2 linked regions of the Halorhodospira halophila genome follow. The protein of the gene in region 1 interacts with the protein of each later gene in a pairwise test. Links are inferred from orthologs where the notes say so. Each region holds a gene or a part of one and is shown on either strand. Other genes may lie near its edges.

What was found.
Region 2: the proteins of CCR79_RS08875 (region 1) and CCR79_RS06315 interact in binary tests that used the Escherichia coli proteins (3 or more experiments, as listed by UniProt). The link is inferred for Halorhodospira halophila from one-to-one orthologs.

What each region holds. Positions count from the first base shown.
Region 1 is NZ_NHSN01000021.1:70,891-77,603, reverse strand. What follows is about bases 1,338-4,262. They hold CCR79_RS08875 (ATP-binding cassette domain-containing protein), read left to right. Parts: upstream 1,338-1,798; coding sequence 1,799-3,727; downstream 3,728-4,262. Other genes in these bases: CCR79_RS08870 (hypothetical protein), read right to left, coding at 3,803-4,262; CCR79_RS08880 (ATP-binding protein), read right to left, coding at 1,338-1,734. In the rest of the region: CCR79_RS08885 (cupin domain-containing protein), read left to right, coding at 479-856; more of CCR79_RS08880, read right to left, coding at 853-1,337; more of CCR79_RS08870, read right to left, coding at 4,263-4,363; CCR79_RS08865 (LysR substrate-binding domain-containing protein), read right to left, coding at 4,534-5,403; CCR79_RS08860 (EamA family transporter), read left to right, coding at 5,549-6,496; CCR79_RS08855 (SDR family oxidoreductase), read right to left, coding at 6,394-6,713. UniProt on the Escherichia coli protein: Genetic data indicate it may be involved in ribosome assembly or function.
Region 2 is NZ_NHSN01000017.1:83,110-88,827, forward strand. The notes cover bases 1-3,400. They hold CCR79_RS06315 (2-oxoglutarate dehydrogenase E1 component), read right to left. Parts: upstream 3,039-3,400; coding sequence 201-3,038; downstream 1-200. Other genes in these bases: odhB (2-oxoglutarate dehydrogenase complex dihydrolipoyllysine-residue succinyltransferase), read right to left, coding at 1-149; tatC (twin-arginine translocase subunit TatC), read right to left, coding at 3,130-3,400. Also shown: more of tatC, read right to left, coding at 3,401-3,924; Sec-independent protein translocase protein TatB, read right to left, coding at 3,921-4,274; Sec-independent protein translocase subunit TatA, read right to left, coding at 4,319-4,609; CCR79_RS06335 (phosphoribosyl-ATP diphosphatase), read right to left, coding at 4,655-4,999; imidazole glycerol phosphate synthase subunit HisF, read right to left, coding at 4,996-5,718. UniProt on the Escherichia coli protein: E1 component of the 2-oxoglutarate dehydrogenase (OGDH) complex which catalyzes the decarboxylation of 2-oxoglutarate, the first step in the conversion of 2-oxoglutarate to succinyl-CoA and CO(2).

The DNA.
Region 1 (6,713 bases):
GCTGTGCAGCTTGTCGCCATGGCACTTTTCCCGGGCCTTTGCCCACTCCCATGGGGATCCGCCCCATCGTTATCTGACGCGCCTGCGGCTGCGCAAGGCCCGGGAGCTGCTGGAAACCACCTCTTTGCCCATCCACGAGGTCGCATCGGCCACGGGTTATTCGCATCAACAGTTGGTGCGCCATTTTCGTCGTGCCACCGGCCTGCCTCCGGGCGTCTACCGCCAGCAGTATCGGGACCGGCGCTAGGGCCCCGGCCGGATCGAGTGGCTGAAACCGCAAGAAGTGGAAAGCAACCGCAATCCCATGGAAGCGGCGCCACGCCGGCCTGCCTATCATCAATCCAGATCCGTATAAGTGACCGGCGCATCAGCGCCGGCCCTGGCGAACCTGTGTGTCCGAACTCGCGATCTCGTGGGTGGCGAGATCCGAGTACTCGTGGGGCCACCCGAAGCGTCGACTCCGAGGGAGGAAGTCATCATGCGCATCACCAAGTCAGAGGTTCCGGAAGTCTTCAGCGTCCCTGGTGCCGTGGCGCGGCAGGTGCTGGATTTCGGCGATGCAAGCGATTACGGCAAGATGACCGGAGAGTACTTCTCGCTGGGAGAGGGCACCGATATTACCCCGTTGTTACAAGGGCTTGAGGGGGATCTGTGTCAGTCGCCTCACTGGGGTTACATGATCTCGGGGAGGCTCACCATCACCTTTTCCGACGGGGCCGAGGAAAAGGTGCGTGCGGCAGATCTTTTCTACTGGCCACCGGGCCACACGCTACGGGTCGAGGATGCCGAGATCATCCTCTTCAGCCCGCAGGCCGAGCACTGCGCAACGCTCAACCACCTGAAGAGCCAACTCTAGACATGCTCCGCGGCGGGCAGGCCCTGGCGGCCAACCCAGTCCCGGGCGAACTGCCAGGCCACCCGCCCGCTGCGCGAGCCGCGGTCGAGCGCGTAGGCCAGAGCCGCCTGCCGCGCCGCCTCGCTGTCGCCATCGCTGCCTCCCAGGTGCTCGATCCAGCTGCCCACGATTTCCAGGTAACGCTCTTGGGCGAATGGGTGGAAGGAAAGGCGGACCCCGAAGCGCTCCGAGAGCGAGATGCGCTCCTCTACGCCGTCACCGTGGTGGAGCTCGCCGCCGCTGATGCGCGCCTGGTCGTTGTCCGCCATCTGCTCCGGGACCAAGTGGCGTCGGTTCGAGGTCGCGTAGAGCAGCACGTTGTCGGCGCAGCCACTCAGTGAGCCGTCCAGCACCGCCTTGAGGGCCCGGTAAGAGTGGTCGCTGGCGTCGAAGGAGAGGTCGTCGCAGTAGACAATAAAGCGCTCCGGGCGCTGCGCGAGCAACGGCAGCAGGCGGGGCAGATCGGTGAGGTGCTCGGGTTCCATCTCGATCAGGCGCAGGCCCTGCGCCGCGAAGGCGCGGTGCAGGGCCTGGATCAGCGACGACTTGCCGGTGCCGCGTGCGCCCCACAGCAGTGCGTTGTTCGCCGGCAGGCCGGCGAGGTGCTGTCGGGTGTTGCGCAGCAGGGTCGTCTTCTGGCGCTCGATGCCGTGTAGGTGCGCGAGCTCGATCCGGGGCGTGACCGCGATCGGTTCCAGATAGCCGCGTTCGGCACGACGCTGCCAACGGAAAGCGGTGGTGGCATCCCAGTCCGGTGCCGTCTGCGCGGGCGGCAGCAGAGGCTCGATGCGCTCGAGCAGGCGTTCAGCGCGGTCGAGAAACTGTTCCAGGCGGTCCATGAGCCTCCCTTTTCTCATCGGCTTGGCACGCGGGGGCCCGCCTGCGGTTGTTACCATGGCGGGCATGATCCGGTTCAACGATATCACCCTGCGCCGCGGCGCTGAGCCCCTGCTCGAAGGGGCCAGTGCCACCATCGACCCCGGCCACAAGATTGGGCTGATCGGTGCCAACGGGTCGGGGAAGAGCAGCCTGCTGGCGCTGCTACGCGGCGAGTTGGCCACCGACCGTGGCGAGTTGCAATGTCCCGGTGGGTGGCGGGTCGCCTGGATGGCCCAGGAGACGCCGGCCCTGGAGCGCCCGGCGCTGGAGTTCGTCCTGGACGGGGACCAGGCCCTGCGTCAGGCGGAGCAGGAAGTGGCGGCTGCGGAGCGTTCTGCGGATGGCCACCGGATTGCGGCTGCCCACGCCCGGCTCGAGGCGGCGGATGGCTACAGCGCGCCGGCGCGGGCCGAGGAGCTTTTGAACGGGCTGGGTTTCGCCCCCGGCGACGGGCAGCGCCCGGTCTCGGCCTTCTCCGGCGGTTGGCGGGTGCGGTTGAGCCTGGCCCAGGCGTTGATGGCCCCCTCGGATCTGCTGCTGCTCGATGAGCCCACCAATCACCTCGACCTGGAGGCCGTCCTCTGGCTGGAGCAGTGGCTTCGCGAATACGCCGGCACGCTGCTGCTGATCTCCCACGACCGGGAACTGCTCGATCGGGTCGTCGATGGCGTGCTCCACATCGAGCAGCGTCAGCTCCATTTCTATCGCGGCGGTTACAGCGATTTTGAGCGTCAGCGGGCCGAGCGACTGGCCCGGCAGCAGGCGCTCTACGAGAAGCAGCAGCGCGAGATCGCTCACATGCAGCGGTTCGTCGAGCGATTTCGGGCCAAGGCCAGCAAGGCGCGCGCGGCACAGAGCCGGATCAAGGCGTTGGAGCGGATGGAGCGCCTGGCCCCGGCACACGCCGACTCGCCTTTCACCTTCGAGTTTGTCGACGCCCCGGCGGCGGCCAACCCGTTGCTGACCCTGGACGGGGTGGATCTGGGGTATGCCACCGATCCGGTGCTTCGTGGCGTGACGCTGAGTCTGGCCCATGAGGATCGGATCGGGCTGCTCGGCCCCAACGGCGCGGGTAAATCCACGCTGGTGCGCGCCCTGGCGGGTGAGTTGCAGCCGCAGACCGGCGTTATGACGCCGGCATCGGGGCTGCGGGTTGGCTATTTTGCCCAGCATCAGCTTGAGCAGCTCGATGCGCAGAGCACGCCGCTGGAGCATCTGCATCGCTTGGCGCCGGGGGCCGCCCCGCAACGGCTGCGGGATTTTCTGGGTGGCTTCGGCTTTGTCGGTGATCAGGCCACCGAGCCGGTGGCGCCGCTTTCCGGCGGCGAGAAGGCGCGGCTGGTGCTGGCGCTGCTGGTCTGGCAGCAGCCGAATCTGCTCTTGCTCGATGAGCCGACCAACCATCTGGATCTGGAGATGCGCCACGCGCTGACCCGGGCCCTACAGGGGTTCGCCGGGGCGGTGGTGGTGGTCTCCCACGATCGCAGCCTACTGGCCGCCACCGTCGACCGGTTCTGGCTGGTGGCCGACGGCGGTGTCAGCCCGTTCGATGGCGATCTGAACGATTACCACGGTTGGCTGGTCGAGCGGCGTCGGGTCGGCGCGGGGCGTCGTTTGGATGAGCGCTCCGGCGCTGGCGCATCCGCCCCGGATGCAGCGCAGAAAGCCGGAGGGCGCAAGGACCAGCGACGCCGGCAGGCGCAACAGCGCGCGGCGCTGAAGCCGCTGCGTGAACGCGCCGACGCGCTGCTGGAGCGAATCCAGGCCTGCGATGAGGCGCTCGCGGGGCTCGAGGCGCAGCTGGCCGACCCGCAACTCTACCAGGGCGATCCGCAGGCATTGACGGGGCTGCTGCAGGAGCAAGGTCGCCTGCAACGCGAGCGTGAGGGTTTAGAGGAGCAGTGGGTCGAGGCCGAGGAGGCCGTGGAGGCGGCCCAGGCTGCCGGGCAGTAGGTTGCGTGCCGTTGCGGCGCGGCAGGTCAGGGGCATGCCGGCCGGGCGGCGGGCGCCCGGCCGGCTGGGATCGCTTCAGCCGTTGAGATCGCTGCGGATCTGCTCGCGGATCCGATGGATCCAGACCAATGCACCGACGATCAGCGCGGCGCCGAGGCCCAGCACGGTGGCCTGCTCCGGGTTGGAGAGCAGTTCGATCTGCGTGCCCGGGCTGAGGTCCGTCCACACCATGCGCCCGGCGTCTTCCGCCGTCGCACAGAACTGGGCAAAGAGAAAGCCGCAGTAGAGCACCGCCACGCCGAGAAAGCCCACCAGCGCCGCCTGCCGGATTCGTTCGGACTGCTGGTAGCCACGTTCATAGTCCCAGTAGCCCAGCGCCGTGCGCTGGAACTCGAACTCTGCGGCGCGCAGCTTGTTGCCGATCTTCTCGTAAAGGAAGAAGGCAATGCCGATCAGCACTGCGGCGATGGCCACCCACGGGCTCACCGCCAGGTGCTCGCTCCAGAACTGTTCCACCAGGTAGGCGGTGACGAAGTGCGCCACCAAGAGGATCGCCAGAACGCTGCCCCAAAGCAGCGGGATCCGGCGATTGGTGTAGATCCGTAGCGCTTCGATAATCTCTTCGTTGCGTTTCATAAGCCAATCCTTTCCGTTGTCCGCTCCGGTGCGTGGGGCGAGGGCGCCCGGGGCTTCGCGCGGAGCAATCCGCTAGCAGCGCGGCATTAACCTACTCGCCGGTGTCTGCGGCTGCAAGCAGTCGAGGCGTTTTTCTGCATCCGAGGTATCGGTTTTTCTAACAGTGTCGGTCAGCCGTGGCTGACGTTGCCGAGTCGTTCCTGGAGCGTGTTGAACAACTGGCGTGCCGGCTCGCTGGGCCGCCCGGCGCCACGGTGGAGGGCCAGCTCGATGCTGGGCAGTTCCGGTAGCCCCGTCTCCTGTCCCAGTGTGCGCAGATCCGGATCGAGCATCGAAGGGGTGAGAACCGTCACGGCCAGCCCGGAGCGGACTGCCGCGCGCAGCCCGGCCAGGCTGGTACTGGTATAGGCAATGCGCCAGGGGAAGTCGGCGGCCTCCAGGGCTTCGACGGCTTGCTCGCGGAAGGTGCACACGCCCTGGCGGGAGAGGGCGAGCGGGAGTGGTTCGCGCTCCTCGGCGGCGTACGCCGCCGCTGCCGCCCAGACGAGGGGCTCGCGGCGCAGGACCTCGCCGCCCGGGCTTTTCGGTTGCCTGGTAACGACGGCCAGGTCCAGCTGGCCCGCCTGGACCTGCTCGATCAGGTCAACGCTCAGGCCGCCACTGACTTCGAGCTCGATGCCGGGGTAGCGGGCCTCGAAATCGCTCAGGCTCTCCGGCAGGAACATGATGTAGTCGTCGGGGATTCCCAGCCGAACCCGTCCCTCCATGCGCTCCTCCTGAAGCTCCTGCCAGGCGAGGGCATTTTGCTGCAATAGCCGACGCGCGTGGGCGAGCAGTCGTTCGCCCTTGGTGGTTGTCGCCAGCTTGCGCTGGTCGCGGCGCAGAAGGCGGTGGCCGGCCAACTCCTCCAGGCGGGTAATGTGAGCGCTGACAGTGGATTGGGCAAGGTGCAGCTGCTCGCCGGCGGCCGTGAAGCCGCCTTGTTCAACGACCGCGACGAAGGTCTGGAGCAGCGTTAGATCGAGGATGCGTGTCTTCATGAGCGATCGAGCAACGTGATCGGTTGATTATGAAGATTCGTTTGGAAGATCGAATGATGAGCCCTATATTACGCGGCCCGTTCATGTCCATCAAAAGGTTAGAGGAGGTCATGCGTTGCTGAACCGTGCGCTGCTTTCGGGTCTTGTGGCTGGTGTTTTTTCGGTAAGTCTGTGGGGCAGTCTGCCGTTGTTGCGCCAACTTACCGATTTGCCGGCCATGATGACGACGGTAGTGGCCCTGATGGCGGCCGCTGCGGTCGCTTGGTGTTCGGCAATTTTGGTGCGTGAGCCGCACGGCCGAATGCCGGACCCGGATCTGAGCTACTGGCTCGGCGGCGTGCTCTCGCTTGTGGCAGCGCTCTACCTCTACTTCGCCGCGCTGGCCTGGGGGGAGCCAGCACGCGTGACGTTGGTCACGTACCTGTGGCCAGTGGTGTTCGTGCTTGTCGCCAATTGGTTGGCCGGGCGCGGGGTTCAGCCCCGGGTGCTCGTCGGGATGGTCGTGGCGTTTGTCGGCGTGGCGCCGCTGATCCTGGGAGACGCGCCTGCCGGGGCGCCTGCCGGGGCGGAGACTCCGTTGGTCGCTTACGTCTTCGGGGTGATCAGTGGTTGTGCTTGGGCGGCGTTCTCGGTCTACCTCACGCAGGCGGGCTCGATCCCGTTCCGCGGCTATGCGCGAATGTTCGCCCAGGCGACGCTCATCGCCGTGGTGCTCCAGCTCCTGCTTGGTGAGAGCGTCAGTGCACCTCAGGGTACGGACTGGCTGGCGGCCGCCCTGATCGGCGTGGGTCCGTACGGGATTGCGTTCATGACCTGGGGGCTCGCCCTGCGCAAGGGTCCCACCGGGCTGCTCGGTGTGCTGACCTACATGGTCCCGGTCATCTCGGCGGTCCTGCTGGTTCTCACCGGCTTTACCGAGCCGGAGCCGGCTCTGCTGATCGCGGGCCTGGCCGTGGTCGGCGGTGCGCTGCTGGCGCAGAGCGCCGAGGGTCAGTCCGAGTCGGGTGCCGCCGAGCGGGACCCGGACGCAGTGGAAGAAGCCTCAGCCCGCCGGGCGATGGATCGGGCCAGCCCCGAGAATATGAGGGAGTGAGCTGGGGCTAGGGCGTACCAGTAGAGTAGGCCCCAGACCCCGGCCGGGTGCCAGTGGTTGGCCACCGTGATTTCGGTGCCGCCCCCGGTTCGCGGCGTGAGCTCGATCTCTAGTACGCCGGAGCCGGGGGCGCGCATGCCGAACCACAGGGTCATCCGCCGCTCCGGTTCCAGTTCGATAACCCGCCAAGAGTCGATCATGTCGCCCACGCGTAGCT
Region 2 (5,718 bases), on another replicon or contig:
GCCGGGACCTCCAGCACCACCTTATCCGTCTCCAGATCGACCAGGTTCTCGTCCTGGCTCACCGCCTCGCCGGGCTGCTTATGCCAGGCCACCACCGTCGCCTCGCTGACGGACTCGGGCAGCGCTGGCACCTTGATCTCGACGCTCATGCAGGTCCCCTTCTCTGGTGTTCTCGTCCGGGCTCGATCGCCGCGTGCCGCCTAGCCAAGGGCATCCTCGACCAGCGCCCGCTGCTGCTCGTGGTGGCGCTTGGGGTAGCCGACCGCCGGCGATGCCGCCGCCGAGCGCCCGGCGTAGCGCAGCCGCTGATCCGGCCCCATGCAGTTGTAGAGGTGGTGGTTGGTGGAGTACCAGGCGCCCTGGTTCTTCGGCTCCTCCTGGCACCAGACCACCTCGGTGGCGGCCGCGTAGCGCTCGGTCAGCAGCCGGCGCAGCGCCTTCTCCGGGAACGGGTAGAGCTGCTCGACCCGGATGATGGCGATGTCATTGCGGGCCTCCCGCCGGCGGGCCTCGAGCAGGTCGTAGTAGACCTTGCCGGCGCACAGCACCACCCGGCGGCAGGCAGCGGGATCGAGCCCGTCCACCTCATCGATGATGTTGTGGAAGTGGCCGCCGGTCAGGTCGTCAAGCCCGGAGGTGGAGAGCTTGTGCCGAAGCAGGCTTTTCGGCGTCAGCACCACCAGTGGCTTGCGGTAGCGGCGCAGCATCTGCCGGCGCAGCATGTGGAAGAACTGCGCCGGCGTCGAGGGCACGCAGACCTGCATGTTGTTCTCGGCACACAGCTGCAAGTAGCGCTCCAGGCGGGCCGACGAGTGCTCCGGCCCCTGCCCCTCGTAGCCGTGGGGCAGGAACATGGTCAACCCCGACAGCCGCCCCCACTTGGCCTCGGCCGCGGCGATGAACTGGTCGATGACCACCTGCGCGCCGTTGGCGAAGTCACCGAACTGCGCCTCCCAGATGGTCAGGGTGTCCGGCTCAGTGGTGGCGTAGCCGTACTCGAAACCGACCACGGCCTCCTCGGAGAGGAGCGAGTCGATGACTACGAAGTCCTGCGGCTCGGTGGTCACGTCCTGCAGCGGCACGAAGTTGGAGCCGTCACGGGCGTTGTGCAGCACGGCGTGGCGGTGGAAGAAGGTCCCCCGGCCGGAGTCCTGGCCGGTCAGACGCACGCGGTAGCCGTCCTGCAGCAGCGTGGCGTAGGCCATGGTCTCGGCAAAGCCCCAGTCCAGCGGCAGCGCACCGGCGACCATTTTGCGCCGGCTCTCCATGATGGAGGCCACCCGCGGATTGAGTTCGAAGCCGTCGGGCAGGGCGTCGAGAATCTGCTGCAGCCCGCGCAGGCGCTCCTTGTCCACGGCGGTCTCCACCGGCTCATTCCACTCGCCGCCGACGAACCGGGTCCAGTTCGCGGCGTAGTCGTTGCGCACGCCGGTGAGGATGTTCGACGCCACCACCTCCCGGTTTTCAAGGGCCTCGCGGTAGGCGGCGACCATCTCCTCGGACTCCCGCGGCCCGAGGATGCCTTCCTGCACCAACCGCTCGGCGTAACGCTGGCGTACCGTCGGCTGGTTGCGGATCTTCTGGTACATCATCGGCTGCGTGGCCGCCGGCTCGTCGGCCTCGTTGTGGCCGTGGCGGCGGTAGCAGATCAGATCGATGACCACATCGCGGTGGAAGGTGTTGCGGTAATCCAGGGCCAGGGCCGTGGTGAAGGCTACCGCCTCGGGGTCATCGCCGTTGACGTGGAAGATCGGCGCCTGAACGATCTTCGCCACTTCGGTGCAGTAGTGGCTCGAGCGCGTGTCTTGCGGGTGCGAGGTGGTGAAGCCGATCTGGTTGTTGACCACCACGTGCACCGTACCCCCGGTATAGAAACCGCGGGCCTGGGAGAGCTGGAAGGTCTCCATGACCACGCCCTGCCCGGCGAAGGCGGCGTCACCGTGGATGAGCAGGGGCAGGACCTGCTCGCCCTGGGGATCGCGACGCCGGCGCATGCGCCCGCGGCAGGAGCCCTCGACCACCGGGTTGACGATCTCCAGGTGCGACGGATTAAAGGCCAGAGCCACGTGCATGGGACCGCCCGGGGTCTGGATGTCCGACGAGAAGCCCATGTGGTACTTGACGTCGCCGGAGCCCTGCAGCCCGTCGGGTTGATGGCCCTCAAACTCGGCGAACAGGTCGCCCGGGTCCTTGCCCATGATGTTGATCAGCACGTTGAGCCGGCCCCGGTGGGCCATGCCCAGCACCATCTCCTTGACGCCCTCGCGTCCGGCGCCCTGGATCAGGTCGTGGAGCAGGGGGATCAGCGAGTCCCCACCCTCCAGGGAGAACCGCTTCTGGCCCACGTACTTGGAATGCAGGTACTTCTCGATACCCTCGGCCGCAGTCAGGCGCTCGAGGATCTCTTTCTTGCGCGCGGCGCTCAGCCGCGGACGGCAACCGGTCCCTTCGAGCCGCTCCTGGATCCAGCGCTTCTGCACCGTATCCGTGATGTGCATGTACTCCGAACCGACGGACCCGCAATAGACCTCCTCGAGCTGAGCGATGATCTCGCGCAGCGTCATTTGCGTCGGCGCGTAGAGGGACCCGGTGTTGAACGTTTGGTCCAGCTCCGCCGGCGACAGGCCGTGGAAGGCCGGATCGAGATCCGGCACCGGCGGTTTCGGGCGCAGGTCCAGGGGGTCGATATCCGCCGCCTGGTGACCCCGAAAACGGTAGGAGTTGATCAGCCGCAGCACCGCCGCCTGCTTCTCGGCCGCCTCGGCGCTCAGCCCGCCCTGGACAGCGCCGGAGGCCCGCGCCGGAGTGCCGCCATTGTCCCGCGCGTGCTGCTCAAAGCGGGCCCGGATGGGGCTGTGCGGGATGTCCTCACCGGTGCCGGACTCCCGGGTCAGGCTGTGGAAGTAGGCGCGCCACTCCGGGTCCACGCGGCTCGGATCGGCCAGGTACGTCTCGTACAGGTCCTCGATGAAGGCCGCATTGGCCCCGTGCAGGTAGGAGGTGTTGCGAAGGTGTTCGAAAAGGCCGCGATCAGTCATGCCACCACTCTAAGGCTCGGAGCGAACGGAGAGAACCCGTGCGCCCGGGGCGCGGCGGCCCCGGCGGGCCGGCGCACCCCGGGCGCCACCGCTAACCGTGATCGCCTCCGCCGCCGTCCGGTGAGGCGGCCTCGGCGGGCTGCGTCCGTCCGGCGAGCAGGATGCCGATCTCGTAGAGCAACCACACCGGCACGGCCAGCAGCACCTGCGAGAGCACATCGGGCGGGGTGAGCATCATACCCACCACGAAGGCACCGACAATCACGTAGGGGCGCTTGGCCGCCAGGCTCTCCCGGGTGGAGATGCCACTGCGCACCAGAAGGATGGTCGCGATCGGCACCTGAAAGGCCGCACCGAAGGCGAAGAACAGGGTCAGCACGAACGACAGGTATTCGCCGATATCCGTCATCATCTGCACGCCTTCCGGGGAGACCAGTGCAAAGAAGCGGAAGGCAATCGGGAAGACCACGAAGTAGGCGAAGGCCGCCCCAAGATAGAACAGCCCGGTGCTGGAGATCAGCAACGGCCAGATCATCCGCCGCTCGTGGCGGTACAGCCCCGGCGCCACGAAGGCCCAGAGCTGGTAGAGGATGTAGGGGATGGTGATGAAGATGGCCGCCACCAGGGCCAGCTTCATGGGAATCAGAAACGGCGAGGCCACCTTGATAGCAATCATCGAGGTGCCCTCGGGCAGGACTTCCTGAAGCGGCCCGGAGATCCAGCGGTAGAGTGTGTCCCGGAAGGGGTAGAGGAGCAGGAACGCCCCAAGGACCACCACGACGATGCGCAGCAGGCGGTCGCGGAACTCCTTCAGGTGGCTAAGCAGCGGTGCCTCCTGAAGCTTCTCGTCACCCCCCTCTTTCTCGTCGGGCTCGCCGGCACTCACTGGTCCTGCTCCTTGTCGGCGCCGCGCGGCTTACCGCCCTCGGATTCCTCGGCCCTGCGGAGCCGGGCGGCGCGCCGGGCCTCCCGGGTCTCCCGCTCGACGTGTTCCTCAGCCCCCGTGAAGGCGCGGCGGGTCTGCTCGACATCGCGCCGAACCGACTCGCCCGCCTTGCGAATCTCCTCGACCCGCAGCTCGCGCTCGACCTCGCGGCGCGTCGCGTTGAACGAAGAGCGCGCCTTCCCGGCCCATCGGCCGAGCACGCGCACGGTACGAGCCATGCGCTCGGGGCCGAGCACCAGCAAGCCGATCAGGCAGATGATCAGAACTTCCCAGAAGCCGAGGTCGAACATGGCGATCCTGCGTCAGGGCCGTACCGGAGGCGCGCCGGCGCCTCTCAGGAGGCGCTACGGTCGTGCTGCTCGGCACTCTGGCGGGTGGCACTGCTCTCCCGGGCGTGGCCCTGCTCGGAGGCGGGGTCGCCCTGGTGCTCCAGCGGCTCGGGCTCCTCCGACGACTCCCCATCGGCGCGCTTCTGCGCCTCTTCCTCTTCGCCCTCCCGCATCGACTCCTTGAAGCCGCGGATGGCACCACCAAGGTCCCCGCCGATATTGCGCAGCTTCTTGGTGCCGAACAGCAGCGCCACGATCAGCAGAATGATCAGCAGCGACCAGATATTGAATCCCATCTCCTCACCCTCCGACGCCGTGCGGCGCCTTCCGTTATGCGTTGCTCACTCGCCGCGGGCCGCTTTCTCGTCCAGGCCCGAACGGCCCACCCGTCGCTCCAGCTCCGCCAGCACCTCATCCACCGACACCCCACTGGCGGAGAGCATGACGAGAGTATGGAACCACAGATCGGCGGTCTCATAAACGATCTGTTCCCGCTCGCCGCCCTTGGCGGCGATCACCGTCTCGGTCGCCTCCTCGCCAACCTTCTTGAGGATGGCGTCCAAGCCTTTGTGGTGAAGCCGCGCCACATAGGAGGCATCCGGCGATGCACCGCGGCGCCGCTCGATGGTCTCGGCCAGCTCGCGCAGGGTGTCGGCCGCCGACCGCCCGGTTCCGGCTTCGCTCATTGTCGGACCTCGATACCGCGTTCCGCCATGTACGCCTTGGCCTCGCCGACGGTGTGGTCGCCGAAGTGGAAAATGCTCGCCGCCAGAACGGCATCGGCTCCCCCCTCGTCGACCCCATCGGCCAGGTGTTCCAGATCCCCCACGCCGCCGGAGGCGATCACCGGCACGGTCACCGCATCGGCGACGGCGCGGGTCAGGCCGAGATCGAAACCGGCCCTTGTGCCGTCTCGGTCCATGCTGGTCAGCAGGATCTCGCCGGCTCCCAGCGCCACCAGGCGCTGGCACCAGCTGATGACCTCGAGCCCGGTGGGATTGCGCCCGCCGTGGGTGAAGACCTCCCAGCGCGGCGGATCCTCCTCAACCTGCTTGGCGTCCACCGCCACCACGATGCACTGCGAGCCGAAGCGTTCGGCGGCCTCGCGGACGAACTCCGGGCGGTGAACCGCCGCGGTGTTGATAGCCACCTTGTCGGCGCCGGCATTGAGCAGGCGGCGCACGTCGGCCACGGTGCGCACGCCGCCACCGACGGTCAACGGGATGAAGACCTGCCCGGCCACCGCCTCCACCACATCGTAGATGGTATCGCGCTCCTCGTGGCTGGCGGTGATATCCAGGAAGGTCAGCTCGTCAGCCCCCATGGCGTCGTAGCGCCGGGCGATCTCCACGGGGTCGCCAGCGTCGCGAATGTCCACGAAACGGACGCCCTTGACCACCCGGCC